3 regions of the Deinococcus sedimenti genome follow, and region 1 is predicted to be linked to each of the others. Evidence: riboswitches for the same ligand, from Rfam matches in the RefSeq annotation. Region 1 holds a riboswitch; each other region holds the start of a gene.

Region 1 (10,073 bases):
ATCGTGGACCGCTTCGCCATCACGCCCGAGCAGGGCGCGCAGACGACCCTGCACCTCGCCGCGGAACCGGTGCAGGTCAGCGGGCGGTACTTCAGCAACTGCCGTGAGGCCACCCCGGCACCGCAGGCGCGGGACGACGGCGCGGCGTTCCTGCTGTGGGAACTGAGCGAGGCGACCGTGAACGCCCACCCCTGAGCGATCTTTTTGCACCGAGTCCAGCTTGAGGGACTGGCGTGGCCGCGGCCCCTACGCTGAATCATGATGACCACTCTTGCCTTCGTGGGCCTGGGCGCCATGGGCGACCCCATGGCCGCACACCTGGCCCGCCACGCCCGTGACCACGGGCACCGCGTCCTCGTGTGGAACCGCACCGCCGCGAAAGCCGACGCTCACGCCCAGACGCACGGCACGCAGTCCGTCCCCCTGACCGAGATCGCCGCCGCCGACGTGATCTTCACCTGCCTTCCCACCAGCGCCGAGGTGGACGAGATCATGACCGCGCTGCGCGACCGCCTGCGACCCGGTGCCGTCTGGGTGGACTGCACCAGCGGCCACCCGGACGCCGCCGCCCGGCAGGCCGACGACCTGAACCGCGCGGGCGTGACCTTTCTCGACGCGCCGGTCAGCGGAGGGACGGCCGGCGCACAGGCCGGGCGCCTGACCGTGATGGTCGGCGGCGACCCCGACGCCCTGGACCGGGTCCGGCCGCACCTGGCGTTCGCCGGGAAGGTCGTGCACGTGGGCGGAACCGGCGCGGGCTTCTCCGTGAAGGCGGTGAACAACGCGCTGCTGGGCGTGACCCTCTGGGCCACCGGTGAGGGACTGGCGATCCTGGGTCGCGCCGGGGTGAATCTCGGCGCGGCGCTGGACGTAATCAACGCCAGCAGCGGCCGCAGCAACGCCAGCGAGAACCTCATCCCGCAGCGCGTCCTGACCCGCGAGTTCCCCGCCACGTTCGCGCTGGGCCTGCTGGCCAAGGACGCCGGGATCGCGGTGGACCTCACGCAGTCGGTGCAGGGCAGCGCGCCGGTCCTGGCCCAGGTCGCGGACCTGCTGCGCGGCGCACAGCGCGTCGTGGGAGACGCCGAGGACCACACCGCCGCCCTGAAGCTGATCGAGTCCATGAATGACACGGTGCTGAAGTGACCGCTCCCTCCTTCGGCGTGGTGACTGACGGCGGCCTGGACGCCTACGCCACCCTGCACAACGCCGTGCCGGTCGCGCCGTTTGCCGTGAACTTCGGGAGCACGTCGTACCGCATGACCGAGATCAGCCGCGAGGACCTGTACCGGCAGCTGGCCTCGAACCCGACGCACCCCACCAGCGCGCAGCCCACCCCGCAGGACTGGCTGAGCGCCATGCAGGCGGCCGGGACGCCCGAGGTGCTCGCGGTCACGACCAGCGCGGGCCTGAGCGGCAGCCACAACTCCGCCGATCAGGCCCGCCAGCTGACCGGCCCCGGCGGCCCGCGCGTGATCCTGCACGACAGCGGCACCCTGAGCGCCGCGCAGGCCTTCCAGATCCACGCGGCTGTCACGGCTGCCCGGCAGGGCCGGAGCACCGAGCAGGCGCGCGAGTGGATGCGCGCCGTGCACGAGGAGACCGAACTGTACTTCACCATCGAGACCCTGGAGTACCTGCGCCGCGGCGGGCGGATCGGTCGCGTCCAGGCCACGCTGGGCGGCCTGCTGAACCTCAAACCCGTGATCACGGTGGACAAGGCGGCCGGCACGTACGTGAATGTCGGCCGCGCCCGTTCGTACCGGGGCGCCATCCAGGCGCTGACCGAGCAGGTCACGCGGCGGTTCCGCGAGGGCACGCCGCTGCGCGTGGGGCTGCTGTACGGCAACCACCCGGAGGACGCCGACGCGGCCCTCGAGCAGCTGGCGGGCCGCCACCCGATCGTGTGGAGTGACCGCACCGGCGTGAATCCCGTCCTGAGTGTCCACGTCGGCCCGCGCGCGCTGGGCCTGGCTGCCGCGCCCGGCGCGTGGCCCTGGGAACGCTGACCCGGGCGGTCCGGACGCGAGCAGTCCGCCGTCAGGGCGTGCAGACGCGCGCGATGAACGACACCGGACGAAGCGGCCCGGCCACCCGGGCGGCCCTGAGCGGTCCAGGGGCGTCCGGGCCGCTCCAGACGGTCAGCTGGGCGTCCACGCACACGGGCAGGTCACCTGCACTCCAGGGGGTCACCAGCACCGCCTGGCCACCCGGACTCAGGGAGGCCAGTTGCCGCGGGTTGCTGCGGGCCAGCTCCTCTCCGCCCGGCGTCGAAAGGCTCAATGAGCCGTTCACCACGGCCTCCGCGTTCAGGGTGCTGCCGAACGTGGCCCGGGCCTGGAGCCCCTCGGTCTGCCGCACCAGCGACACCGACACGGTCACCTCACCGGCCGCCTGACCGCGGGTGGTCACCGCCGGGCTGATCAGCTGCTGGCGGGCCAGCACCTGACCGAGCGGCGCTGCCGGGGTGGGCGCCGAGACGGCCAGGACACCGGCGGCGCTGCCGAGCAGGAGGATCAGGCAGAGCGAACGCATCAGTCGCCCGCCTGCGGGGCCACCGGGGACGGCTGGCCGGGCAGGTGCACGCCCACGCGGGGCATCTTGTTCCAGCGGACGGTGCGGCCCCGCAGGAACGACAGGCACGTCACGATAACCACCAGGGCCACGAACGGCCGCATGAACAGCCGCTGGGTCGGCGTGATCAGCAGGGGCCGCAGCGACTGTCGGCCCAGCGCGAGGGCCACGCCCGCCACCAGCACATCGATCCCGATGCTCACGAGCAGCGGGACCAGGGCCCCAGGCGGGGCAGAGCCCCCGCTCATCTGCTGGACCAGCAGGGTCAGCGCCGCCAGATCGAACAGCGGTCCGGCTCCGCCCAGCACCAGTCCGTAGAGCAGCACGTACGGGAGGGTCAGCCACCCCAGGCGTCCGCCGCGCGCTGTCAGGATCAGGTGGCGGTACTTACCCATGACCTGGAACGTGCCGTACATCCAGCGCAGCCGCTGGCGCCACATGGCGGGCAGGGTGACGGGCGGCTCGGTGAAGCTCAGTGCGGCCGGCTCGAAACGCACCTGGTAGCCCGCCGCGGCGATGGCGACGGTGAGGTCCATGTCCTCGGTGATGGTGTCGCCGCTGTAGTGCAGGCGGCGAATCAGGTCCGTGCGGAACGCGCCGGCCGCGCCGGGCACCACGCTGACCGCCCCGAGCATGTCCTGCGCCCGCTTGTCCATCTGCTGCCCGACGCTGTATTCCAGGTGCTGCATCTGCGTGAGCGACGTGACCGGGCCGGCCACCCGCACGTCCCCGGCGACGGCACCCACCGCCGGGTTCAGGAAATGGCGCGACAGGGCCGACAGCGCGCCCGGCGCCAGCGAGGAGTCCGCGTCCACGCTCACCGCGACCGGGTACTCCAGGTGAGCGGCGGCGCGGTTCAGGGCACTGGCCTTCCCACCGTTCGCCTGGCGCAGCACCTGCACGCGGGCGTCCCGCCGCGCGAATTCATCGGCGATGGCCGCGGTGCGGTCGGTGGAGCCGTCGTCCACGACAATGACCTGCAGGGGCGGGCCGTCCTGAGCGAGCACGGACCGGATGGTCTGGGCAATGCCGACCTCCTCATTGAACGCCGCGATCATGACGCTGACGCCCGGCGTGTCCCGCCCGTGCCAGTCGCGGGCGCGGCGGCGCCGGACCCAGATGTGAGCGGTGGCGAGCGTGACCGTCAGCGCCGCCTTGATCAGCAGCAGAAGCACAATGATGAACAGGGTCCAACCCAGCGGGGTGGACGGCAGGACAGTCGTAAAGCCCATGGTGATGCCTCCCTCGGGGCGGTCTCACCACTGGCTCCTCTCGTCTGTTCAGGTGACCGATTCGAAGACGAGGATCTGCGCCTCCCGGCACTTGTATCTCGGCGTGGATGCCCGTCCCTGAGGTCCGGTCACGCCCTGCGTTCAGGCTAGGCGTCCGGTTCTGACGCACCGTGAGTGCCCGGTGGTGTCACGCTGGGACAAGGTTCAGCGCACCTACAGGCAGTGGGGGCCAGCGTGGGGGGCACCGCCCGTCCCAGGCCCGAACACTGCCATCATGCGCGTGACATGCCCGCACCCATCAGCGTTTCCACCCCAGTCCGGCCTGCAGGCGGGCCTCGTGCCAGGTGGCGGCGGGCCGCGGTCACTGTGGCCGCGCTGCTGTTCACGGGCGCTGTCCCAGCCACGCAGGCGGCCGCGGTGCCGAGTTGCGGGGTGTTCGGCCTGACAGTGGACAGCCCGGCCGTCCTGGCCGCCGTGGAGCGGAAGGTCGGGTGCCGCTTCGCCGCGGTCCGCTGGTTTCAGGACTGGACCACGCCGTTCAACCTGAGGTACGCCCGGACCCTGCTCGCGCAGGGCAAGGAACTCGAACTCTCCTGGCAGCCGCGCAGGCAGGTCGCGGGCGCCCTGCGGGGCGTTCCGTACCGGGAGATCGCCGCCGGCCGGCACGACGCCTACCTGCGCCGGTTCGCCCGGGATGTCCGGCAGGCCGGTCAGCCGGTGCGCATCACGTTCGCGCCGGAAATGAACGGAAACTGGGGCGCGTACCAGCTGGGTCCCAACAACACGTCCGCCGATTTCATCCGGGCGTGGCGGCATGTCGTGAACGTCTTCCGGGCTGAACGGGCTCCGGTGCGCTGGGTATGGACGCCCAACATCCAGTACCCGGGCATGCCCAGCTCGTACCGCGCCCTGTACCCGGGAGGAGCCTGGGTGGACGAGGTCGGCCTGGACGGGTACAACTGGGGCACCACCAACGCCTGGAACCGCTGGCTGAGTTTCCGTGACACGTTCGGGGCGTCGTATCAGGAGCTGAAGAGGGTCGCGGGGACCAAGCCGGTCCAGCTGGGCGAGGTGGCCAGCGTGGAGCAGGGCGGCGACAAGGCCGCGTGGATCCGCGACATGTGCGCGCAGCTACCCGCATTCGGGCAGATCCGCCGGGCCTTCTGGTTTCACATCAGGGATGGCCGCGTCGACTGGCGCCTCACGACCAGTGACCCGGCCCTGAACGCCTTCCGCCGCTGCCCCACAACGCGGTAGCGACCAGTTTCACGCAGACCCCACCAGTCCCTGAACGGCGGGACCCGACCCGGTGGACAGCGAACAGGAGACTCTCCCCAGTCGGGCTCGCGTTGACACGTCCTCCGACGGGCCGCTCTGCGCAGCGCCTCAGCCTCTCACAGCGGTTATCAGTTTCATTGAAGGGCCACGAGCACGCCCCTCGATTCCACTTCCAACCACTGTTTTTCTCAGGTGCTCGATTCAGAGGTATCGAGGGTATCCTCGATACCTCTGAACTCTGCTGTCAGCGCGTTCCAGGGAGACTGAGGCAATCCCCAGGCTCCCTGAAACGCGCCCAGCGAGGGTCCAAGGAACCGAGCGGTGGACGTCAAGCCGGGGGGCTGACGGCACGCCCCTCAAGTGCCCCGACACCCACGGTCACATAGTCCATGGGCATCGCGGTCCGCGTCTACCACACCGGCCGCTTCCGGGTGGCCCCCGCCCAGGGGTGCCGCCGTCCACGTTCATGTAAGAGACTTGACGGAGTTCAACGGACACACTTCAGGCTGTCCAGTGTCCCCATGCTCAGGGCAAAACCGCCGCAAGGCGGTGACGCAAAGCCACGGAACCCAAGGGGTTGGCCGGGTCACCAGAGGGAGATTCAGCATGCCTATCGCACACACGGTCCGTTCCGCCCTGCTGGGCCTGTCCCTCGTGGCCTGCAACGATCTGACCCCGCCGACCACTTCCGTCTCCCTGCGTCCGGCGGGCGCCGCGTGGACCGAAACGTTCGACACGCTCGACACGGCCCGCTGGGAGCCATCCAGCTGGGGCGGATTCTGGCAGCGGCCCGGCCTGACCGGCCGGTTCGACCCGGCACTGGTCAGCGTGAAGGGCGGCCACCTGCTGCTCACCCTGACGGTGCAGAGCTGCGCCACGGGCCTGTGCGCCCGCGCCGCCGAAGTGCAGACCCACCAGACCTTCGGCTTCGGTCGGTACACCTACCGCTTCCGGGCGGCCAGCACCAGCGCCCACCCCGCACGCAGCGGCAAGGTCCTCAGCGGGAACATCAGCGGGGCGTTCAGTTACGTGAACGACAGCGCCACCGAGATCGACCTGGAAATCGAAGGGAACCGGCCCAGGACGCTGAACACCGCCGTGTGGCGGACCGTGAACAGCAAGACGTCCGGCGTGCTGCCCACCAGCGTCACGTTCGGCCAGTCCTTCCAGACCATGACGTACGAGTGGCGACCGGACCGCGTCACGTACTTCCTGAACGGCTCGAAGGTCTGGGAGACCACCCAGGACGTCCCGCAGGACGCCGCTCATATCATGCTGAACGTGTGGCCCACGAACAGCGCCGCGTGGGGCGGCCCCGCCACGCGCGGTACCGTTCACATGCTGGTGGACTCCATCAGCTTCGAACCGTTCTGACCGCAGAAGTCCGCGGGGTCGAGGGACACCCGCCAGACCTCTGAACCGATCAGACCCGCACGGCTGCGCCGCAGAGCGCGCACCTGAGAACGGCAGCGGTTTCAGGGTTCCGCCCGCACCGTGCGCACAGCCCACGGCGTCAGAACCGACCCTGGTGCCATTCAGATACGCGGTCTCCTGGCATCAGAATTCAGTTCAGGTGGGTGGTGCGCTCATGGGCTCGCCCGACGGAACTGAACCCTGCCGTCCGTATCGTTGCCGTGTGCGCCGAACGGGCTACGCCGGGTCACTCCGGAAACGGCAGCGTACCGGCCGCTCTCAGGTCGCCGGTCAGCCAGCGCCGCACGGCGCGGCGGGCTTCCGGCTGAAATCCGTACGTGAGGACCGCCGGGGCGTTCACGTCCAGTGCGGCGTAGGGGTTGTACAGCGCCAGGTGCAGATCGGGCTGGGTCCCGCGCAGCGCGGCGTGGCGGTGGCGTGAAGTGGTGGCCAGGATGACCGGCAGCCCCAGGGCCCGCAGGGCGGTCCAGTCCAGGTCCGCCGGGTCCTCGAAGGCGTGCAGCTGCACCTCGTACACGCCGCTCAGCTCGGCGGCGAGAGTTGCGGCGTCCACGCTGGCCTCACTGACGTTCTCGCGGGGGACTTTCGTCTGCGCGACCAGCAGCACCGTTGAACCGGGGGGCGGGGCGACCGGGTCGCGGTACGCACTCAGGCCGCGCGCCCAGGCACATTCCAGCAGCGCCGCGTCAGCCCGCGGGTCCAGGGTGGCATCCGCCTGCGCGGGGTAGCGGGCGGCCAGGGCTTCCAGGCGGCGCACGCTGGCCTGCATCTGCGTGGCGTCCAGCGTCCCGTTGTCAAGGGCGGACTGGATGGCGTTCAGGGTCGCCTCCTGCGCCTCGCGGCGGCCGAGGGCCATAACCAGGTCCGCGCCCGCCTGGATGGCCATCACCCCGGCCTCGCCGCGCCCGTAGTGGTCGTCGATGGCCTTCATGCCCATGGAGTCCGTGACGATCACGCCGTCGAAACCCCACTCCTCGCGCAGCAGGCCGGTCAGCACCGCGCGGGACAGCGTGGCGGGCCGCGCGGGGTCCAGCGCCGGGTAGATGATGTGCGCGGTCATCACGGCGGGCGTGACGGGCAGCAGGTCGCGGAACGGTGCGAACTCCCCGGCTTCCAGGTCCTCCCTGGCTTTGTCCACACGGGGCAGGGCGAGGTGGCTGTCCAGGCTGGTGTCCCCGTGCCCGGGGAAGTGTTTGACGCACGCGGCGACGCCTGCCCGGTCGTGCCCAGAGAGAGCGGCGCGACCCATGCGCGTCACGAGCCCCACGTCGGCGCCGAAGGCCCGCTCGCCGATCACGGGGTTGGCGGGGTTCACGTTCACGTCCAGCACGGGGGCGAAGTTCCAGTTGATGCCCACGCGGCGCAGCTGCCGCGCCAGGGCGGCACTCACGTCCTCCGTCAGCGCCTCGTCGCCTGCCGCGCCCAGATTCATGGCAGCTGGCGCGAACGGCCAGAACGTCGGGCGCAGGATCGCGCCGCCCTCGTGGTCCAGGGCGATCAGGGCGTGCTCGCCCATCACGGCGCGCAGGTCGGCGCACAGGACCGAGAGTTGCGCCTCGGAAACCACATTTTTGCGGAACAGGCACACGCTGCGGATCCTGTGGCGGCGCAGATGCGCGACCGTATCGTCATCCAGGGTGGGGCCGGGAATGTCCACCATCACCAGCGCGCCGCTTGTCAGAGTCAGACTCACGACGCCCAGCGTACGGCAATTTCAACATCTTACACGGATTCCATCTGTTTCGTTGACAGATCGGAAGACCACTGATCTGCCAACTCCACGACCGGAACCCGCTTTGCTCCTTCTCGCATTCGCTCGGGTTGAAAGATTTGTAAACCTTTCTATAGTGCAGCCCGTGACCACACGTCATGTGTCCAGTCCACGACATGCATGCCCACCCGACGGGGGACATCATCAGCGAGTTCACGCTGCCGATACTGTCGTTGCAGCATGGAAGAACGCAGCCCTGAACGGAGGACACCTGATGAAGAAGCGATACACATGGATAGTGGCGCTCTGGGCAGTTCTGAGCACCACCGCGGGAGCGTCCGTGGAGGACGGCATCGGCCTGTACCGCACGGGATCATACGCTGAGGCTGTCCGGGAATTCACGGACGCGGCTCAAGCTGGGGACGCGGCTGGCCAATTCTGGCTGGCGACGATGTATATGACAGGCCGTGGGGTGACGCCTGACGCGACATTGGCTGCCGTCTGGTACCGCCGGGCGGCCGAGCAGGGTCACGCCAGCGCGCAGTTCAACCTCGGGGTGTTGTTCCTGACTGCTCAGGGTACTGCGCAGGACGACGCTCAGGCCGCCGTGTGGTTCCGGAAGGCGGCCGAGCAGGGTCACATCCTGGCGCAATTCAACCTGGGTGTTCTGTATCACGATGGTCAGGGCGTTCCCAGAGACGACGCCCTGGCCGCTCGATGGTTCCGGCAGGCCGCCGAGCAGGGCCACCCGGAAGCGCAACTGCAGCTGGGGCAGCTGTACGACAATGCGCAGGGAGTGGATCAGAGTGACGCGCAGGCAGCCGAGTGGTACCGCCGGGCCGCTGAGCAGGGCCTGATCCCCGCTCAGCTGAACATGGCCGTGCTGTACACCAGGGGGGTGGGCGTTCCGCAAGATGACGCGCTGGCCGCCAGCTGGTACCGCCGGGCCGCCGAGCAGGGCGACATGATCGCCCAGAACAACCTGGGCGTGCTGTATGCCAACGGCCGTGGCGTTCCCCGGAACGATGTCCAGGCGTTCTGCTGGTACGCCCGGGCAGCGCAGCAGGGCTTCGCGCAGGCTCAACATAATCTGGCCGCCGCGTATGCCAATGGTCAGGGCGTCTGGCGAGATCTGGGGCAGGCAGCCGTGTGGCTGCGTCTGGCCGCCGCACAGGGATTCACGGCGGCTCAACAGGATCTGACACGCCTGCAGCAGACATATCCATCGCTTCAGAACCCGGTCATGATGATCGTGCCAGCCGAGGGGCCCTGCTGATACCCACCCCGCTGACCTCCCAGCAACTGAGCGTCAGGCAGAACGGAGACTGAAGACGTCACGAGGACCTATCCCCTTCTGCCGACTGCCCCATGCCCGTTCAACCCGAGCAGACTGAAGTCGAGAAAGACGGGTTCTCGACGTGAGTTGAGGTATCGACCGGTGGCTCACGAGACACCAGGAATCACAGCGTTTTCAGATTCCTGGAGGGCTCAACCCCCCGTCCCTTGACTCCCATTCCACCCGCTGTCCTGTTCAGGTCCTGGCCGGGTTCGATTCAGAGGAGTTGAGGGTGACTCTTAACAGCTCTGACTTCTGCTGTCCATGGCGAACGATGGGTGGTGTTGAGGGCCTGCCCGACTCCACTCGGTATGGGTACGGGGTCTCTTCTCCAGCTGATGGCCCTACACTGTCCGGCGTGAGTGACGTGCTACAGCGCCTGCGGGGCGCGTTGATCGTGAGTGTCCAGGCGGACGACGGCAGCCCCCTGCGGGACACGGGTATCATCGCGGCGATGAGCCGCGCGGCGCTGCTGGGCGGCGCGGGGGGCCTGCGGCTGCGCAGCCCG
Region 2 (10,073 bases), on a different contig from region 1:
GGGCTACTACCTGCTCGGCACCAGCATCGCCCGCCCGCTGATCGCCAAGAAGATGGTCGAGATCGCCGAGAAGGAAGGAGCGGTGGCCGTGTCGCACGGCGCGACCGGCAAGGGCAACGACCAGGTGCGTTTCGAGATGACCGCCTACGCCCTGAAACCCGACATCGTCACCGTCGCCCCCTGGCGCGACTGGACCTTCCAGGGCCGCGCCGACCTCGAAGCCTTCGCCCACGAACACGGCATCCCGGTCCCCACCACCAAGAAGGACCCCTGGAGCACCGACGCGAACCTCCTGCACATCAGCTACGAGGGCGGCATCCTCGAGGACCCCTGGGCCGAACCGCCCGCCCACATGTTCAAACTCACCGTGGACCCCACCGAGGCCCCCAGTGAACCCGAATACGTGGAAATCGAATTCCTGAACGGCGACCCGGTCGCCATCAACGGCGAGAAACTGTCGCCCGCCGCCCTGCTGGCCAAAGCCAACGAACTGGGCGGGAAGCACGGCGTGGGCCGCCTCGACCTCGTCGAGAACCGCTTCGTCGGCATGAAATCACGCGGGGTGTACGAAACGCCCGGCGGCACCGTCCTGTACCACGCCCGCCGCGCCGTCGAGAGCCTCACCCTCGACCGCGAGGTCCTGCACCAGCGCGACGCACTGAGCCCCAAGTACGCCGAACTCGTGTACAACGGCTTCTGGTTCGCCCCCGAACGCGAGGCGCTGCAGGTGTACTTCGATCACGTCGCCTCAAGCGTGACCGGCACCGCCCGCCTGAAGCTGTACCGCGGGAACGTCATCGTCGCTGGACGCAAGGCCCCCCAGAGCCTGTACGACAAGGACCTCGTGAGCTTCGAGGCGGGCGGCGACTACAACCAGCACGACGCCGGCGCGTTCATCAAACTCAACGCCCTGCGCATGCGCGTCCAGGCCCGCGTGAAAGCCAAAGCCGACGCGAAAGAACCCGCCCAGGTCTGACCGTGACGGACGCCGCCCTGCCCCACGACTGCACCCTGCGCCCGGCCACCCCGGCGGACGCGGCGCTGCTGGCCCGCTTCCGGGTGCTGATGTTTCAGGACATGGGCGCCCCGCTGGAGGACGGCACGGAGGCCTTCTGGGCGGCGCACTTCGCGGGCGCTGTGGCGCAGGGGGGCTACCGCGCCGTGATCGCGGAAGTGGATGGACAGGCGGTCGCCTGCGCGGGCCTGATGGTCTTCCCGACCGTGCCCACCCCCGGCGATCCGTCCGGGCGGCGCGCGCACATTCAGGGGGTATACACCGTGCCGGAGCAGCGCGGGCGGGGGCTGGCGTCCGCCGTGACCCGCGCGGCGCTGCGGATGGCGCAGGCCGACGGGATCGGCAGCGCGAACCTGAACGCGTCCGTGATGGGCGCCGGGGTGTACGAACGGATGGGCTTCACGCCGGCAAAGGCCCCCGAGTACCGCCTGAACCTGCGGGAGGCGGCGCTGTGACCCTGCCCGCCGGGTTCACCCTGCGCCTCGCCACGCCCGCCGACGCGGCGCTCGTTCAGGCGCAGCGGGACGCGATGTTCGTGGACATGGGCAGCGACCCCGCGCGGCTGGCCGCCGTGCACGACGCCGGGGTGGCGTGGCACGCCCGGACCCTCGCGGCGGGCACCTATACCGGCCTGCTGGTCGAGGGTGGGGGAGAGGTGGTGGCCGGGGCGGGCATCCTCTGGACCGACTTCCCCCCGAACGCCGACACCGCCGCCACGACCCGCGCGTACGTGCTGAACGTGTACGTGCAGCCCGCGCACCGGGGCCAGCGGCTCGCCCGCGCCCTCATGCAGGCTGCGCTCGCGGAGTGCCGCGCGCGGGGCGTGGATATCGTGACCCTGACCGCGTCGGACGCCGGGCGGCCCACGTACGAGGCGCTGGGATTCACGCCGCAGGCCGAACTGAAACTCCTGATCCCGGGAGGCACGCTGTGACGCTGCGCCCCGTGAACCCGGACGACATCCCCGCCTTCCACGCCGTCATGATGGCCGCCGGAATGGACCCCCGCAGCAGCTGGACCCGCACCACGCCCGCTGACCTGGAACGGTCCCTGCTGGCCCCCGGCTCCGGCGGGTTCCTCGCCATGGGCGCAGGCGAGGTGCTGGGCTGCGTCGGCTACCGCCCGGACGGCGACCGGACCCTGACCCTGAACAAACTCGCGACCGTCCCGCAGGCCCGCCGCCTCGGCGTGGGCCGCGCCCTGGTGCGCGAAGTCGAACACGTCGCCCGCATGGGCGGCTACGGGCGCGTGCTGCTGGCCGTCAGCCAGTTCAACCTGGACGTGCTGCCCTTCTACGACCGGCTCGGGTACACCGTCACCGACGAACCCTACGCCCACGCCCACCCCGACAGCCCCGCCCCGGTGGTACTGGTGAAAGCGGTAGGAGCGTCATGAGCATCTTCACCCCGCTCATCCTGCTCGCGTTGTTGACCCTTCTGGGCGCAGGCGGGTTCGGGCTGGTGCTGGCGGCCGTGCTGCGGCCGTGGAGCCAGCGCCTCCTCTCACTGGGGCTGACCACCATCTCGTGGAGTGGGCTGGTCTGGCTCTGGCACTCGCTTTCCTCCTTCACGCTCGACTGACGTCGGTTCAGAGCACGGCAGACAAGGACATGCAATGACGAATACGCAGGATAAGAAACTCTGGGGTGGGCGGTTCGCGGAGGCGACGGACGGGCTGGTCGAGCTGTTCAACGCGTCCGTGGGCTTCGATCAGCGGCTGGCGGAGCAGGATATTCGCGGTTCGCTGGCGCACGTGGCGATGCTGGGGCAGGTCGGGATTCTGACCGCCGACGAGGTTACTCAGATCACCGATGGACTGAATGCCGTGCTGGCGGACATCCGCGCGGGGAACTTCGAGTGGCGTCTGGACCGCGAGGACGTTCACATGAACGTCGAGGCGGCCCTGCGGGACCGGATCGGGCCGGTGGCCGGGAAGCTGCACACGGCCCGCAGCCGCAATGATCAGGTGGCGGTGGATTTCCGGCTGTTCACGAAGGAGGCCGCGCTGGATCTGGCGGAGAAGACCCGTGCGCTGCGCGCCGTGATGCTCGCGGAGGCCGGGAAGCACCTGGAATCCGAGGTGATCCTGCCGGGGTACACGCACCTTCAGGTGGCGCAGCCGATCCTGCTGAGTCACTGGTTCATGGCGTACGTGGCGATGCTGGAGCGGGACGAGGGCCGTTTCCGGGACGCAGCCGAGCGGATGGACGAGTCGCCGCTGGGCAGCTCTGCTCTGGCGGGGACGCCCTGGCCGGTGGACCGGCACGCGACGGCGTCGGCGCTGGGCTTCGCGCGGCCCACCGCGAACAGCCTGGATGGGGTGGGCAGCCGGGACTTCGCGCTGGAGTTCCTGTCAGCCTGCGCGATCCTGTCGGCGCACCTGTCGCGCCTGTCGGAAGAGCTGATCCTGTACTCCACGTTCGAGTTCGGGTTCATCACCCTGCCGGACTCGCACACCACGGGCTCCAGCATCATGCCGCAGAAGAAGAACCCGGACGTGTCCGAACTCGCGCGCGGCAAGGCGGGCCGCGTGTTCGGGAACCTCATGGGCCTGCTGACGGTCGTGAAGGGCACGCCCCTGGCGTACAACAAGGACCTCCAGGAGGACAAGGAGGGCGTGTTCGACTCCTACGACACGCTGAGCATCGTGCTGCGCCTGTACGCCGAGATGATGCCGAAGACCGTCTGGCACGCCGACGTGACCCGCGCCGCCGCCGCGCGCGGCTACTCCACCGCAACCGACGTGGCGGACTTCCTGGCCCGCCAGGGCGTCCCGTTCCGCGAGGCGCACGAGGTCGTCGGCGGACTGGTCGGCGTCGCCAGCCGCAGCGGGCGGCAGCTGTGGGACCTGACCGACGCGGAACTGCGCGCCGCGCACCCCCTCCTGAACGCGGAGGTCGCGCAGTCCCTGACCGTCGAGGAGAGCGTCCGTGGCCGCGCCAGCTTCGGCGGGACCGCCCCGCACCGCGTCCGCGAGGCCATCGAGCAGGCCAGGACGCGCCTGAACTCCTGACTCCCGATTCCGTTCCGTCCCCCCACCCTCTGTCCCGGTCCCCCTGGAGGAACCCATGACCCTGACTGACATGCACGTGAAACTTCGTCAGGCCGCCCCGGCGGACCTGCCCATCGTCCTGGACCTCCTGACCCGCACGGGGCTGCACACTGCCAGCGTGGACCTGGGGGCCGGCACGTACTGGATCGCGGATCTGGACGGCGTGCCCGGCGGCTGCATCGGCCTGGAGCACGGGCAGGGCGTCAGCCTGATCCGTTCGACGGCGGTGGTGCCCGAGGCCCGCAGCCAGGGCCTGGGCCGCGCGCTGGTCCGCTCGGCGCTGACGCACGCCAGCCTGCGCGGGGACCGCACGGTGTTCCTGTTCAGCTCGGAAGCCGGGGACTACTGGACGCGCTTCGGCTTCGTGCCGTCCAGCGCGGCCGAGATCGCGGCGGCCCTGCCGGACGTCCCGCAGGTCAGGAGTGGCCTGAGCAAGGGCTGGATCGACGAGGAACTCGTGTGGCGCCTGGATCTGCCGCAGGTGGCCGAGGTGGGTCAGGGGTGAGGATGCGGCTGCGTTCCCTCTGGCAGTGCTTCCACGCGGCCTTGCGCTATGCTGTCGCCACGCAATACCTGTGTCGACCTGCGGTCACTGTGACCGCCGAGCTTTCTTTCCCTGAAGGAGCAGCGCATGACCGATTCCGTGCACGTTCGAATGGCGACCCCCGAAGACAAGGACACTGTGACCCGCGTGTTTCACGATGCGGGCCTGGACACCGAGGCGGCCCTCGCGGGCGGCACCACGTACTGGGTGCTGGAGCGGGGCGGGCAGCCGATCGGTGCGATCGGCCTGGAGCACGGGGACGGCGCGTCCCTGCTGCGCGGCGCGGCCGTGCTGCCCGAGGCGCGCGGTGGTGGGCTGGGGCGGCGGCTGGTCATGAGCGCCGTGGAGTACGCGCAGGGCCGTGGGGACCGCGCGATCTACATGTTCAGCCGGGGCGGCGACTGGAGCACGTTCGGCTTCACGCAGGTGCCGCTGGCGGTCGTGATGGGCGAACTGCCCGACGCACCGCAGGTGCAGGCGTACCGTTCGCGCGGCGAGCGGCCCGGCGGCACCACCTGGATGCGCACCCTGAGCTGACCTCTGCGGTCCGGGGGGGGCGCGCGTGACGCTCTCCCTGGAGTCCATCGCGGTGCCGGACATCCACCCGGACGCGCCCCTGTCGTTCCGTAAGGCGCGCCTGTCGGACATCGACGCGATTCATGAGCTGATCGGGTACTGGGCGGCGCGTGGGCTGATGCTCGTGCGGTCCAAGGCGCTGCTCGCCGAGACGATCCGCGACTTCCATCTGGTGCTGGCCGAGCCGCACGAGGGGCGGCCCGGCGGGCTGGGCGGCGTGTGCGGCCTGCACATGCTCGCGCCGGATCTGGCCGAGGTGCGCGGGCTGGCGATCCACCCGAACATGCAGGGGCGCGGCCTGGGCAAGCAGCTCGTGGCGGCGTGCGAGGCGGAGGCCCGCGCGATCGACCTGCCCGCGCTGTTCGCGTGGACGTACCAGCAGGGCTTCTTCGAGAAGTGCGGGTTTACCCGCATCGAGAAGACGAACCTGCACCCGAAGGTCTGGAGTGAATGCCAGCGCTGCGCGTTCTTCGAGAACTGCAACGAGATCGCCATGTACCGGGAGCTGCGGTGACGGGATGGGGAGGCGCGCCGCACGTGAGGCACCACCCATCTGGGGGGGAGGATAAGCTCGCGGGCGTGACTCGACTGATTCCCGTCCTGACCGTCTCCGCCCTTCTGACTGCCGGTGCTGCCCACGCGCAGACCGTCCGCCCCCTGGCCGAGGGCCTGCCCGCCGGGGCGCTCCTGACCCTGGAAACCCGTAACGCCGCGCCTGCCTTCAAACGGTTCAGTGGTGTTGTGGAACGCGTGCTGACGGCCGCCGATCTGGGCGAGGACGACGCCGGGAGCATGCTCGGCGTCGCGCAGGCGGTGCTGGGCGACTCGCTGGGCCGCGAGGGGATTGCCGGGGTGTTCACCGTGCAGGGGAAGAAGGGCACCTTCGAACCCGCGCTGCTGGCCGTGACCCGCTCGGGCGCCCTGACGAACGAGATGCTCGGCGAGATGCTGCCCGACAAGCCCGGCGCGCGCGTGGGCCGCTACACCTTCTCCCGCGTGGACGGGATGTTCGCGGGCGCCTCGAACGGGCTGGTGTATGTGTCGAGCGACAAGGCCCTGCTGATGGCGTACCTGGGCCGCCTGAGCGGCAAGGCCGCCCCGACCCTGGCGGCGTCCGCGCCGTACGCGGCGGCGCAGCGCGCGGCAGGGACGCAGGAACTCGGCCTGTACGCGAACTTCAGCGCCGCCGCGAAGGTCCTGCGCTCGCAGCTGGCGCAGGTCATGCTGCCCCGCCTGCTGTCGCCGGTCGTGGACGCCCTGGACACCCTGGGGCAGGTTGCGGGCGGCCTGACCACCACCGCCGGCGGCTGGACGACCGCCAGCGCGCAGGTCGTGAACCAGGCGGGCAAGGATAAACCGCTGGCGCGCATCCTGCTCGACACCACGGACTTCGAGGTGCAGGGCGTGATTCCCGCCAGTGCCGAGGCCGTGCAGGCGACCGCCTGCCACCCCGACACCGGCGCCTACCTGGGCCGCTGGCTGACCCGCGTGGACCTGCTCGAACCGTTCGGGTTCCTGACCGACAGCCAGCTTGCCAGTCACCTGGAGCAGGCCGGGCGCTACCTGGGGGGCGAGTGCGCGCAGGTCACGCTGGCGAGCGGCCTAAAGGCCGGGCTGAACCAGGAGGACCCGCTGGCGTCCCTGGCGACCACCGTGTCGTACCAGCGGGTCACGGACCGCGCGGCGGCCGACGCGCACCTGCCCGAGTACGCCCGCAGCGTGAACGACGCCCTGGACGGCCTGCGCGGCACCGTGAAGTCCCTGGCCAAGTCCGGCATGGACACCCTGATGGACGACGCCATGGCGGACGTGGACACCCGCGCCCTGATGCTCGGCGCGGGCATGGCCGGGGCCAGCGAGGGCCTGGACGAGGTGCTGGCCGGACTGAAGATGGTGTACGCCTTCCGGGGCGAGTACCTGATCACCGCGTTCAGCCAGGACGCGTTGGACGCCGCGCTGGCGGACGGTCCCGTGCTGGCGGACGACGCGGCGTTCCGCGCGGCGGGCCTGACCCTGCAGGGCTCGGCGGGCTGGTCGTACCAGCCCAACCCGGCGGACCTGAAGGCGCAGGACCTCGCCGGGATGCTGCCCAGGGAACTGAGCGGCGACAAGGCACTGAGCGGCATGTTCGCCGGGGCCATGACGGGCGCGGCGGACCTCATCAACCGGTTTGACGGAACGACCTCACAGCGGTCCGTTGCGGGGAATGTCATTATCGGCAAGGCGAGCGTGCGTTACCGCTGGTGACCCCCCGGGGGAGCCACGGTGCCGCGCAGAGCTGAGCCATGAAACGCGTCCGGAGAGGCGCGAATGGAGGAAGCATGATCAGGAAAGAACGGGCCATCCTGGCCCTGGAAGACGGCACCGTGTACCGCGGGTACGCGTTCGGGCACCGCGGCGAGACCGTGGGCGAGGTGGTGTTCAACACCTCCATGACCGGGTACCAGGAGATCATGACCGATCCCTCGTACAACGGGCAGATCGTGACCATCACGTACCCGCACGTCGGGAATTACGGCGTGGCGATCTACGACATGGAGAGCAACAAGCCCTACGTGCGCGGCTTCATCAGCCGCGAGTTCAGCGGTGAGTACAGCAACCACCGCGCGCAGCAGTCCCTCGAGGCGTTCATGCAGCAGTACGGCGTCGTGAGCATCCAGGGGATCGACACGCGCGCGCTGGTGCGCCGCCTGCGCACGGGCGGCGTCGTCAAGGGCGTCATCGCGCACCGCAGCTACACACACCCGGAAGATCCGTACGGCGAGTTCACGCCCGCCGAGGAGCAGATGTACGTGCAGCGCGCCCTGGACCACCAGGACATCGACGGGCACGACATGACCCGCGAGGTCACGACCGCGCTGCCCTACGCGTTCCCCACCCTGCGGCACGGCAAGCGCGTGGTCCTGATGGACTTCGGGATCAAGCACACCATCATCGAGCGCCTCGCCGAGGTCGGCATCGAGCCGATCGTGGTGCCAGCGCACACCACCCCCGCGCAGATCATGGCGCTGCAACCGCACGGCCTGTTCCTCAGCAACGGCCCCGGCGACCCCGCCCCGCTGGAGTACGCGCATAAGACCGCGTGGGAACTCATGGGCCTGCTGCCCACCTTCGGCATCTGCCTGGGGCACCAGATCCTGGGTCTCGCGGCAGGCGGGCGGACCTTCAAGATGAAGTTCGGGCACCGCGGCGGCAACCAGCCTGTGAAGAATCTGTTAACGGGCAACGTGGAGATCACCAGCCAGAACCACGGGTACGCGGTGGACATCGACTCGATCCCCAACGGGGCCTTCGTGCCGACCCACATCAACCTGAACGACGGTACCCTGGAAGGCATGGCGCACAGCCGCTACCCGGTGTTTTCCGTGCAGTACCACCCCGAGGCCAGCCCGGGGCCGCACGACAGCCGCTACCTGTTCGACCGCTTCATCGAGGAGATCGACGCCTTCGATGGGGGCAGCGGGACCCCCGTGGCGAAGGCCAGCGCGGGCCGCCTGGGCGTTTGACAAATGACCACGCGGACGGAATGATAGGCACGATGAAAAGGTGAGAAATTTCATAATGCCCGCGCGGTCAGTGACAGGCGCGTCAGCATGGTGAGGTAAACCGAACATCCTCGGGGACGGTCCCCGGGCCAACAGATGTTCAGGAGCAATGAATCATCTGGCGCACACGGGCGCCTAAGCCAGATGAGGAGCGAGTGGCGCGACCGACAGAACGGCGGGAGAGATCCCCCAGCTGTCGGTCAATTTTTTGTCTCTGGAGGTCCCCCCGCAGTGAAGCGCCTCATTCTGCCCCTGCTGCTCCTCACGGCGGCCAGCGCCCAGTCCAGCCCCAACGTCACCTTCACCCTGACCCAGGACCTCGTCAAACGCAGCACCGACAGCAGCGGCAAAACCGTCGAGACGATCATCGACTCGCCCAAAACCGTCCTGCCCGGCGACGTCCTGCGCGAACAGGTCACGCTGCGCAACGTCTCCGGACGCCGCCTGGGCCAGCTGAACGTCAACGTCCCCATCCCACGCGGCACCGAATTCAGCGTCCTGACCACCCCCGCCACAGACCGCTGGACCGTCAGTTACTCCATTGACGGCGGCAAGACCTTCAGCGCGCAGCCCAGACGCACTGTCACCACCACCGAGAACGGCCAGAGCGTCACCCGCCAGCAACCCGCACCCCCCACCACCTACACCAACGTCCGCTGGACCCTGACCAGCATGAACCCGGACGAGACGCTGAAGTTCAGTTTCCGCGTGAAAGTCAAGTAACCCCCCCCCGCCCCCTCCCGGAGGAAGCACATGAAGAAGCACTGGACCCTGACCGCCCTGATCGCCCTCGCCGCCAGCACCGCGCACGCGGCCGGCACCGCCGCCGGCACGGTGATCACCAACACCGCCGAGATCGTCTTCACCCCCGAAGGCAGCACCACCCCCACCCCACCCATCCCCTCCAACCCCGTCACCACCACCGTGCTGCCGGTGCCCAGCTTCACCATCGTGCCGAACGACGCCAGCGCCGTCGTCACCACCCCCGACTACACCAAGCCCGGCCAGACCGCCACCGCCCGCCCCGGCGACACCGTGGTCTTCCCCTACACGCTGACCAACACCGGGAACGTCCCCAACGAGTCCTACACGCTGACCAACACCCCCGACCCCACCAGCGCCGTGAAGACCCCCACCAGCGTCACGTTCTACCCCGCCAGCGCCGACACCAACAGCGACGGCACCCTGAGCCTCGCCGAGATCACCGCCGCCACACCCATCACCGGCATCAGCGGCGTGAACCAGGACGCCGCCGTCAAGTTCTTCCAGGTGTACGTGATTCCCGCCGCGGCCACCAACGCCGACAAGTACGGCGCGGACCCGACCGGCACCCGCCAGGACA
Region 3 (10,073 bases), on a different contig from region 1:
GCCCTGACGCCCCTGCGGAACGTGCTGCTGCTGAACCTGCTGATCGGTCTGCTCGCCACGGGGCTGGTGCTGGCGGTGGTGCTGCCGACCGTGGCGCGCGACCGGGCGCAGTTGCGCCGCGCGGCGCTGACCGATCCGCTGACGGGCCTGCCGAACCGCGCGGCGTTCGACGCGGCGCTGGCGCGGCCGCTGGCGTCGGGCGTGCCGGTCACGCTGGCCCTGTTCGATCTGGATCACTTCAAGGTGATCAACGACCGGTACGGGCACCCGGCCGGGGATGAGGTGCTGCGGCGCGTGGCGCGGGCGGCGCAGGCGGCGCTGCCGGGCGGCGCCCTGCTGGCCCGCTGGGGGGGCGAGGAGTTCATCCTGCTGCTGCCGGGGGACGTGGCGTCGGGCGTGCCGGTGGCGCAGGCGGTGCGGGCGGCGGTCGAGGACCTGCCGACCGGCGTGCCGGGGGTACACGTGACGGTCAGCGTGGGCGTGAGTGGCGCGCGGACCGGGGACACGGCGGGCAGCGTCCTGACGCGGGCGGATCAGGCGCTGTACCTTGCCAAGCAGCGGGGCCGCAACCGGGTGGAGGTCGCCCCGGATCCGGCGCCGTCCACGCCGGACGCCGGGTAAGGATCAGGCGAGTTCTCTCGGGGTGAGGTTCGCGGCGATGAACGCCTTGAGGACACCGACGTCGTTGGGCATGACCTGGAAGCGTTTCGGAGCCTGTTCGATCCCGTCGAAGCGCGCGGGGCGCCCCGGGGTGTGCCCCACGGCCTCCTGCACGGTCGCCTCGAACTTGGCGGGCAGCGCGGTTTCCAGGCAGATCATGGGCACCCCGGGCCGCTGGTAGGCCTGCCCGACGAGGACGCCGTCGGCGGTGTGCGGGTCGATCAGGCGGCCGTACGACTCGAACACGGTACGGATGGTGCGCAGGCGGTCTTCGTGGGTGCTGCGCCCGCTGCGGAAGCCGCTGGCCTGCACCGCGTCCCAGTGGGGCGTGCCGCTCAGGGCGACGGGGCGGCTCTGGCCGACCTCGTCCCACCAGCCGCGCGTCTGCACGGCGTCCGCACCGGCGATCAGGTACAGGTAGCGCTCGAAGTTGCTGGCCTTGCCGATGTCCATGCTGGGGCTGCTCGTCACCGCGACCCGGTCGGCGGGGCGGACGTGGTACGTTCCGCCGCTGAAGAAGTCGTGCAGCACGTCGTTCTCGTTGCTGGCAACGATCAGCTGCCCGACCGGCAGGCCCATGCGTTTGGCGAGGTACCCGGCAAACACGTTCCCGAAGTTCCCGGACGGCACGCTGAAGTCCGCCTCCGCCCCGGCGGGGAGGTTCAGGGCGAGGTACGCCCGGAAGTAGTACACGGCCTGCGCCAGCACCCGCGCCCAGTTGATGGAGTTCACGGCCCCGATGTCATAGCGGGCCTTGAAGTCCGCGTCGGCGTTCACAGCCTTCACGAGGTCCTGGCAGTCGTCGAAGACGCCCTCCACGGCCAGGTTGAAGATGTTCGCCTCCTGCAGGCTGAACATCTGCGCCTGCTGGAAGGCACTCATGCGGCCGTGCGGGGAGAGCATCACGACGTTCACGCGGGCCTTGCCGAGCATGGCGTACTCGGCCGCGCTGCCGGTGTCGCCGCTGGTGGCGCCCAGGATGTTGACCCGCTCGTCCCGGGCCTCCAGCACGTACTCGAACACCTGCCCCAGGAACTGCATGGCCATGTCCTTGAACGCCAGGGACGGCCCGTTCGACAGTTCCAGCAGGTACAGGCCACCTCCGTCCGGGCCAGCCTCACCCAGCGGGGTGACGGGCGTGATCTCGGCGCTGTGGAAGGCCTCTTCCGTGTACGTGTCGCGCAGCAGGCGGCGCAGGTCCTCCCCGGGGATGTCCGTGATGAAGGGGCGCATGACCTCGTAGGCGAGGTCGGCGTAACTCAGGGCGCGCCACGCCTCCAGCTGCGCGGGCGTGACCGTGGGAATGGATTCGGGCATGGCCAGCCCACCGTCCGGGGCGAGGCCGGACAGCAGCACGTCCGAGAAGTGGCCGAGGTCGCGCGCGCCGCGCGTGGAAACGTACTTCATGGGTCCTCCCGCGCCCACGCGGTGGGCGACTTGCGTGCCGTCACTCTAGCGAGCCGGGTCCGGGCAGAGTCCACCGGCAGCTAGGGCACTCCACCGGACCTTCATCCGCGTGACACCCCGCGTCTTACAACTCTGTCACAGACGTCCGGAGAACTGACCCGGCGCCCAGTCATTCCGCGGCCCGGCCTTCCCCCCGGGGTTCTCATGCTTCACACCCTCCGGATCTGCACCGGGCCGCACGCTGCGCAGCGTGCCAGCCGCATTCGAGTACCGCCACGCCCCCCGGGGGGGTGGGGGGAGGGTCGCGCGCGGCCTTCAGCGGCCCTTGAGGAGACCGCTTAGGCGCGGTTCATGCATGCAGGTGTGACAGGCCCGAAGGGCGCACGCAGGCATCATGACTTCACTCGCTACGGGAAACAACGGGCGAGAAGAGGCGTTGAAGCGTGGTCCTGTATGCGGGCACCTGGGACACGTGGAGCCAGTGGTGCGACCGGCTTTTCGACCATGCCTTCAGCCTGAGCTGGAGGTTGGACCCACCAACTGCGACGACGTCGCAGGAGGAGTTCTCCATGCGTGCATTCCTGCTCTCTGCCCTTGTTGCCGTGCTGGCCACCAGCTGCGGCGGTCCCTCCACCCCCAGCACCACCGCGCAGTCCACCGGCACCCGCGTGGACACGCAGGCCCCCAAGGTCTCCATGGTGATGAGCCCCCAGACGCTGAAGGAGAAGGGCAACGTGTTCTTCCGCCTGGCCACCCAGGACAACACCACCGTGTCCCGCGTGGTCCTGCTGATCGACGGGGAAACCTTCGTGGACGACCCGACCGCGTACAACTCCTACGCGAAGTACTTCGAGGCGAGCAGCAACGGCGAGCACAAGGTCACCGTCCGCGTGTACGACCAGGCGCAGAACGTCACCGAACAGACCCAGACGTTCCACGTGAACATCGGTCAGTAGGCCCGGCGGCCTCGACATCCCCCATCCGGCAGCCGCGCGGCTCTGACCCGCACCCCCCGGACGAGACGATTCTGGCCGACCCTCCGCCCGCAGCTCGGAACGGCCCCGCCTGCCCGCACCTCCTGCCGGTACCTACAGGTCGAAGCGCATCAGGTCCCGCCCGACCGTGATGCGCCCTGGGTACAGCTCCGCCATTCCGGCGGTATACGCCGCTTCAGCTGCGGGCGTCGCCTGCGGCACCGGAATGTGGTGGGTCAGCACCAGGTGCCGGACCTGAGCGTCCCGGGCCAGCTGCGCCGCTTCCAGGGTGGTGGTGTGGTACTTGGCCGGGTTGGTGACCTGCACGGCCTGCTCGGGATTCTCCCGGGCGAGGTCCGCCAGCCACTGCGGCTGATAGGCGTCATGAATCAGCAGGTCGGCCTGCCAGGCGTGCTGCGCGGTGGCGGCCACGGGGCGCGTGTCGCCGCTGATCACGACGCGCCGCCCACCGAACTCGATGCGGTACCCGAGGGCGGGCGTCACGGGACGGTGATCGACCTCGAAGGCCGTGACCTGCACGCCGCCCTCGTCGAACATCAGGCCAGCATTGCGTTCGGTGTACTCCACCTCGGCACCTGCCGCTTCGGACCTGTTGTACGCCACGCGGAGTTCCCGGTCGTACGCGAGCGCGTCATGGAACGTCCCGATGATGTCGCGGGTGCGGCTGGGCCCGTACACCCGCATGGGCTGAGACCGACCCTGGATGACGCCCACGTGGGTGCGCCAGCTGCTGATGAACAGGTCCGGGAAGCCTGCATTGTGGTCGTAGTGGTGATGCGTGAAGAAGACGTCCCGCACGCGCTGCGGCATGAGCCCCGACTCGATCAGCTGCCGGGTGGTGTCGCCGCCGCAGTCGAACAGCAGGATCTGCCCCCCGGCCACGACCGCGACGGCCGGTTTGGCGGCGCCGGGGTAGGCGCGGGGCGTTCCGGTACCCAGCAGGACCACCGTGAACTGATCGGGGGTCAACGGGGCGACCGGGGTGGGCTGAATGAAGGACTGGGGCACACGGCATTCTGCGCCGACCGTGGCCGCCCCGGCCCGGACCTGCCTGGGCGGCGTGGTGCACGTCGGGCCGGGTTCACGAACCGTTGGCGCGCACCATTCCCCGCCGGGGCATCCGGTAGCGTGGGGGTCATGAGCCCCGAGACCGTGAAGTTGGCCGTCGTGCAGATGCACGTCACCGATCAGCTGGAAGACAACGTCAGCCGCGCCGCCTCGCACGTGCGTGACGCGGCCGCGCAGGGCGCGCAGGTGATCCTGCTGCCCGAACTGTTCGAGAACCTGTACTTCTGCCAGGTGGAACGCGAGGAGTACTTCGACCTCGCCCACCCACTGGAAGGCCACCCGTTCGTGGGCCGCTTCCAGGAACTGGCCCGCGAACTGGGCGTGGTGCTGCCCCTGTCGTACTTCGAGAAGGCCGGGCAGGCACACTACAACAGCCTCGTGTGCATCGACGCCGACGGCACGCTGCTCGGCAACTACCGCAAGACGCACATCCCCGACGGGCCCGGCTACGAGGAGAAGTACTACTTCAACCCCGGCGACACCGGCTTCAAAGTGTGGGACACCCGCTTCGGGCGCGTGGGCGTCGGCATCTGCTGGGACCAGTGGTACCCCGAAACCGCCCGCGTGATGATGCTGCAGGGCGCGGACTTCCTGCTGTACCCCACCGCGATCGGGTCTGAACCCGCCGAGGTGGAATCCCCCAACAGTCACCACATGTGGCAGCGGGCCATGATCGGGCACGCCGTCAGCAACAGCACGTACGTCGCCGCCGCGAACCGCATCGGCACCGAACGCGTCGGGGACCTCGAGCAGACGTACTACGGGCACACCTTCATCAGCGACTACACCGGCGAGCTGGTCGCGGAGTTCGGCGACACCGAGGAAGGCCCCCTCCTGCACACCCTGAACCTGCGTGAAGCCCGCAAGTTCCGCGCGGGCATGGGTTTCTTCCGCGACCGCCGCCCCGAACTGTACGGCCCCCTCCTGACGACCGACGGCGTCACCCGGCGCGGCTGAGCCCCCGTACCGGTCAGTGGGACGCGCCGGACTGGCCACGTCCCGCTGTCCATTCACTCCGCTGTCCATTCACCCCCGGGCCGCCCGGCCCGGACCGCTGGTAGCGTGCGAGTATGCGCGCCGCCGTGTACGAGCAGTTCCAGATCCGCCCCGAGCTCCGCACGGTCCCGGACCCGGTGCCCATCCCGGACGGCGTGGTGCTGGAGGTCGGCGCGACCGGCGTGTGCCGCAGCGACTGGCACGGCTGGATGGGCCACGACCCCGACATCCGCCTGCCGCACGTGCCCGGTCACGAGATCGCGGGGACGGTCGTCGCGGTCGGCGCGGACGTCCGCTCGTGGCGGCCCGGGGACCGCGTGACGCTGCCGTTCGTGGCCGGCTGCGGCCGCTGCGCGGAGTGCCGCGCCGGGCACCAGCAGGTGTGCGAACGGCAGTTCCAGCCGGGATTCACGCACTGGGGATCGTTCGCGCCGTTCGTGGGCATCCACTACGCCGAGCAGAACCTGGTGCGCCTGCCGGACAGCCTGGATTTCGTGACGGCCGCCAGCCTGGGCTGCCGCTTCGCCACGTCGTTCCGGGCGGTGGCGCAGCAGGGCCGCGTGCGGGGCGGCGAGTGGCTGGCCGTGCACGGCTGCGGCGGCGTGGGCCTGTCCGCCGTGATGATCGGCCGGGCGCTGGGGGCGCGCGTGATCGCGGTGGACATCGACGACGCGAAACTGACCCGCGCGCGCGAGCTGGGCGCGGAGGTCACCGTGAACAGCCGCCTCGTGCCCGACCCCGTGCAGGCCGTGCTGGATCACACGGGGGGCGGCGCGCACGTGTCGCTGGACGCGCTGGGGCACCCGCAGACGGCGTTCAACTCGGTGGCGAACCTGCGCCGCCGCGGACGGCACGTGCAGGTGGGCCTGCTGCTGGGCGACCAGAGCCGCCCGGCCCTGCCGATGGACGCCGTGATCGCCCGTGAACTGGAGCTCTACGGCAGTCACGGCATGGCCGCCCACACCTACCCCGAGATGCTGGGCCTGATCGAGTCCGGGCAGTTGCGCCCCGCCGAGCTGATCGGCGCGCGCCTCACGCTGGCCGAGGGGATCGAGGCGCTGGTGACCATGGACCGCTTCGCCGGGACGGGCGTGAGCGTCATCGACCGCTTCTGACAGCCCACTGTTGTCAGAGGTCCTCTGCGCCGCTGGCCGGGGCGAGGTTCAGGCGGTACAGGTACGCGTCGGGGCCGCCGCGCGCGCCGTAGCGGGTCAGGAGGGCCTGCAGGTCGCGTTGCAGGGCCTTGGCTTCGTCGCGGGTGAGGTGCAGGACGCCCCAGTTGGCGGTCAGGACCGGGGCGTCGTCGTGCAGCAGGTCGAGCAGGTCGAAGCTTCCGGCGCGGGGCGTGATGTCCATCAGGGTGCCGCCGGGCGTGGTGTACAGGCGCACGGCGATGTCCTCCTCGCGCTGCACGAGCGGCAGGCCCGCCTGCACGACCGCGCGGTGAAAGACCGCGTTGAAGGTGTCCTCGTGCAGGCCGATCAGGTCCTCCAGACTGCCCAGGCCCGTGCGGTGGTAGGGGATCAGGAACGCGTCGGAGACGGCGCGGTAGTGCTGCACGGGGCGGCCCCGGCGGGGTTCGGCGCGCGTGACGGCCAGCCCGGCGCGTTTCAGTCGGGTGAGGCGGTGGTGCGTGGCGTTCAGGGGGCGGTGCAGGTGCCGGGCGAGTTCGGTGGCGGTCCACTCGCGGGTCATCAGCAGGGCCAGGAGGTGCGAGTAGTCGGGGTGCAGGACGAGCCGCACGCCACCCGGCTCGTCCAGGCGCGTCCAGGTTCGCGGCATGCGCGCAGCGTACCGCGCCCGCGCTGGGTCTACTCGACGTTCTGTCTTGCAGGTCGAGTAGAGGCGTGGGCACCCTGAGGCATGACCACTCCCATGCCGACCCTGAGTGCAGAGCAGCAGCGTGTGCAGGCGACCGTGCAGGCCCTGATGCACCCGGACACCGCCCGCGACCCGCACCCCACGTACGAGGCGATCCGCGGGCTTGACCCGTCGGGCGTGGTCAGTCCGGTCGGGTGGGGCGCGGCGTTCGCCACGTCGCACGCACTGAACAGCGCGGTGCTGCGCTCCCCGGCGGCGCGCAGCGGGGCGATCATCTCGCAGGTGCCCGCCGACACGGCCAGCCTGCGGCTGCTGCAACCCATGATGCTGTTCCACAACGGCGTGTCGCACGCGCGGCTGCGGGGACTGGTGCAGGCCGCGTTCACGCCGCGCGTCGTCGCCGAGCAGCGCGACCTGATCCGCGCGCAGGTGAACACCCTGCTGGACGCCCTGCCCACGGACCGGGAGGTGGACCTGGTGGCCGGACTGGCCGCGCCGCTGCCCGCGCGCGTGATCATGCACATGCTGGGCCTGCGCGGCGAGGACGAGGCGAAATTCATCCGCTGGACGCAGAGCGTCGCCGACCTGCTCGCCGGGGAAACCGGCAGCCCCGAACTGATGGCCCGCCTGGAAGCGGACGCGCAGGAGATGCGCGGGTACTTCCGCACGCTGGCGGACGACCTGCGCGCCCACCCGCAACCGGGCCTCCTGAGCGCCCTGGCCGCCGCTGAGGACGGTGGGGAACGCCTCAGCAGCGACGAACTCCTCGCGAACGCCGTCCTGCTGCTCGCGGCGGGGCACGAGACGACCAGCAACCTCATCCCCGGCGCACTGCTCGAACTGCACCGCCAGCCGGACGCCTGGGCGGCCCTGGTCGCCCGCCCGGACCACCCGAACGTCCCCGACGAACTGCTGCGCGTCGTGTCGCCCGTGCAGCTCGACGGGCGCACCCTGGCCGACACCGTCACGCTGCCCACCAGCGGAGGCCAGACGGTCACACTGAACGCGGGTACGCACGTGCAGACCATGCTGGCCGCCGCGAACCGCGACCCCGACGTCTTCCCCCACCCGGACCGCCTCGACTGGGACCGACCGAACAGCGCCCGGCACCTCGCCTTCGCGGCGGGCGCGCACTACTGCCTGGGCGCGCCCCTCGCCCGCCTGGAAATCGCGGAGGTCTTCGCCGCCCTCGCCACCCGCTTCCCCGCCCTGCGCGTCACCGACCCGCACCCCCCGTTCAAGGCGAACCTCGTCCTGCGCGGCCCGAAAGAACTGCGCGTCCAGCTGGGCTGACGCAGCCCCTTACCTCTGCGCGAGGAACGCCCGCAGTTCCCGCAGGACCAGCCGGGGCTCGTCGAAGTGCGGGTAGTGCCCGCTCCCGGCCGCCACCACGTGACGGCTGCGGGTGGAGGCGGCGGCCAGTTCCGCCTGCAGGGCCGCCCACTCGCGCGTGAATACCTCGGCCTGCGCGGGCGTGAACGGGTCACGCTCGTCGAGGGTGAGGTGCTCCGGGAGGAACGGCTGCCCGCGCGAGACGACCAGCAGCGGCAGATCCGCCAGGGCCCCCGTGACCTCGCGGCTCCCGGTGAACACCCGGGGGAAGTCCCAGCGTTCCGGGTGCCCCTCGCGGATCTCCTGCTCCAGTTCACGCTGCGCCGCCCGCTGGCCCGGCGTGCGGACCGCGTCCAGCCGCCGCGCCTGACCTGGGTGGGAACTGTCGAGCAGGACCAGTCCCGCCACCCGCGCCGGGTCGCGCCGCGCGAACTCGAACGCGACGAGCCCGCCCAGCGAGTGCCCCAGCAGCACGACCGGGCCGGACACGCAGGCCGCGAGCACCGCCTCCAGTTCCACTACGGCGTCGTCCAGACCCCTGGGGCCAGCCGGGGGCGCGCTGCTTCCCTGCCCCGCCCGGTCGTAGGCGAGCACGCCGGTCAGGTCGTTCACGCCCGTCCCCAGGAAGACGGGCTCGCGCATCATCCCGGCCAGGTGGGGATCGTCCTGCGCCGTGAACCACGAGGAGGCGGGGACGCCCATGCCGCTCAGGAGCACCAGCGTGGGCCGCCCGGCGGCGGGTGCCGCGAGGGCGTGCGTCTGCACCGCTCCGGTCGGCGTGGAGATCACGTGGGTTCGGGTCATGCGGCGCAGCGTACCCCCCACCGCTCGGGACTGAGCCATCCGGCGGATGCTCCCCTGACGGCCCGTCCGTACGCTGGGGCATGACGGACGCAGGGAACGGCAGCGGTCAGGGCGGCGCGCACGCGGGGATCGGCACGTACTACGCGCAGGACCGTGAGCATGACCGCCTGAGCCGCGGGCTGGGCCTGATCGAGTTCACCCGGACGCTGGAACTGCTGGGCCTGCTGCTGCCGCCCTGCCCGGCCGTGATCGCGGACATCGGCGCGGGGACCGGCGTGTACGCGCGGGAACTGCTGACCGCCGGGTACGAGGTGCACGCCCTGGACGCCATGCCGGGGCACGTGGCGCGGTTGCGGGTGGACCCGACCCTGGACCGCCTGGGGTCCGTGGCGCTGGGCGACGCCCGCACGCTGCCCTACCCGGACGGCAGTGTGGACGCGGCGCTGCTGCTGGGGCCGCTGTACCACCTGACCGACCCGCGCGACCGGGCCCGCGCGCTGGCGGAGGCGGCGCGCGTCCTGCGGCCCGGCGGGGTGGTGCTGGCCGCCGCGATCACCCGCGCCGCCGACATCGCCGGGGACTTCACGAAAGAGGACAGCGCGCTGGACGAGGCGTACGCCCGGCCCATCCGCGAGCACACGTACCGCACCGGCGTGCACCGCAACCCCGAACAGCGGCGCGGGCACTTCACGGACGCGTACTTCCACCACCCCCACGAACTGGCCGGGGAACTGACGGGCGCGGGCTTCCGGGACGTGAGCGTGTACGCCGTCGAGGGCCCCGCCGCGCTGCTGCGCGACCCGGACGCCGCCATGCGCGACCCGGAGCGGCGCGAGGGCATCCTGCGCGCCCTGCGCCTGACCGAACGCGACCCGGCGCTGCTGGGCATCAGCCCGCACCTGCTGGCCGCCGGAGTGCGGGGGGAGTGAGGGGCGAGGTGAAAGCCTGTCTTGGGGGCCGGGTGGGCATCTGTGGCGGCGCCGCGCGGAC

What was found. A riboswitch is a leader RNA that binds a small molecule or an ion and turns the genes downstream of it on or off. The one in region 1 is predicted to bind cyclic di-GMP.
Region 2: linked by a shared signal. The riboswitch ahead of IEY69_RS14025 (hypothetical protein) and the one ahead of IEY69_RS03385 (glycoside hydrolase family 16 protein) in region 1 are both predicted to bind cyclic di-GMP.
Region 3: linked by a shared signal. The riboswitch ahead of IEY69_RS17955 (Ig-like domain-containing protein) and the one ahead of IEY69_RS03385 (glycoside hydrolase family 16 protein) in region 1 are both predicted to bind cyclic di-GMP.

The regions. Positions count from the first base shown of each region.
Region 1 is NZ_BMQN01000001.1:682,067-692,139, reverse strand. It holds gene IEY69_RS03415 (SDR family oxidoreductase) at 1-195, shown strand, start outside; gene IEY69_RS03410 (NAD(P)-dependent oxidoreductase) at 259-1,146, shown strand; gene IEY69_RS03405 (DegV family protein) at 1,143-2,009, shown strand; gene IEY69_RS03400 (hypothetical protein) at 2,041-2,535, opposite strand; gene IEY69_RS03395 (glycosyltransferase family 2 protein) at 2,535-3,806, opposite strand; gene IEY69_RS03390 (glycoside hydrolase family 26 protein) at 4,173-5,063, shown strand; cyclic di-GMP riboswitch class I at 5,604-5,678, shown strand; gene IEY69_RS03385 (glycoside hydrolase family 16 protein) at 5,691-6,458, shown strand; gene nagZ (beta-N-acetylhexosaminidase) at 6,745-8,211, opposite strand; gene IEY69_RS03375 (SEL1-like repeat protein) at 8,375-9,505, shown strand; gene IEY69_RS03370 (N-acetylmannosamine-6-phosphate 2-epimerase) at 9,924-10,073, shown strand, end outside.
Region 2 is NZ_BMQN01000007.1:79,567-89,639, reverse strand. It holds gene IEY69_RS14080 (argininosuccinate synthase) at 1-976, shown strand, start outside; gene IEY69_RS14075 (GNAT family N-acetyltransferase) at 979-1,470, shown strand; gene IEY69_RS14070 (GNAT family N-acetyltransferase) at 1,467-1,949, shown strand; gene IEY69_RS14065 (GNAT family N-acetyltransferase) at 1,946-2,410, shown strand; gene IEY69_RS14060 (hypothetical protein) at 2,407-2,595, shown strand; gene argH (argininosuccinate lyase) at 2,630-4,027, shown strand; gene IEY69_RS14050 (GNAT family N-acetyltransferase) at 4,083-4,571, shown strand; gene IEY69_RS14045 (GNAT family N-acetyltransferase) at 4,698-5,147, shown strand; gene IEY69_RS14040 (N-acetyltransferase) at 5,173-5,700, shown strand; gene IEY69_RS14035 (hypothetical protein) at 5,766-7,433, shown strand; gene carA (glutamine-hydrolyzing carbamoyl-phosphate synthase small subunit) at 7,508-8,692, shown strand; cyclic di-GMP riboswitch class II at 8,825-8,910, shown strand; gene IEY69_RS14025 (hypothetical protein) at 8,963-9,454, shown strand; gene IEY69_RS14020 (DUF11 domain-containing protein) at 9,485-10,073, shown strand, end outside.
Region 3 is NZ_BMQN01000016.1:21,384-31,456, forward strand. It holds gene IEY69_RS17945 (sensor domain-containing diguanylate cyclase) at 1-621, shown strand, start outside; gene thrC (threonine synthase) at 625-2,067, opposite strand; cyclic di-GMP riboswitch class II at 2,488-2,572, shown strand; gene IEY69_RS17955 (Ig-like domain-containing protein) at 2,637-3,023, shown strand; gene IEY69_RS17960 (MBL fold metallo-hydrolase) at 3,156-4,070, opposite strand; gene aguB (N-carbamoylputrescine amidase) at 4,200-5,087, shown strand; gene IEY69_RS17970 (zinc-dependent alcohol dehydrogenase family protein) at 5,201-6,241, shown strand; gene IEY69_RS17975 (winged helix-turn-helix domain-containing protein) at 6,255-6,908, opposite strand; gene IEY69_RS17980 (cytochrome P450) at 6,990-8,240, shown strand; gene IEY69_RS17985 (alpha/beta fold hydrolase) at 8,250-9,083, opposite strand; gene IEY69_RS17990 (class I SAM-dependent methyltransferase) at 9,164-10,012, shown strand.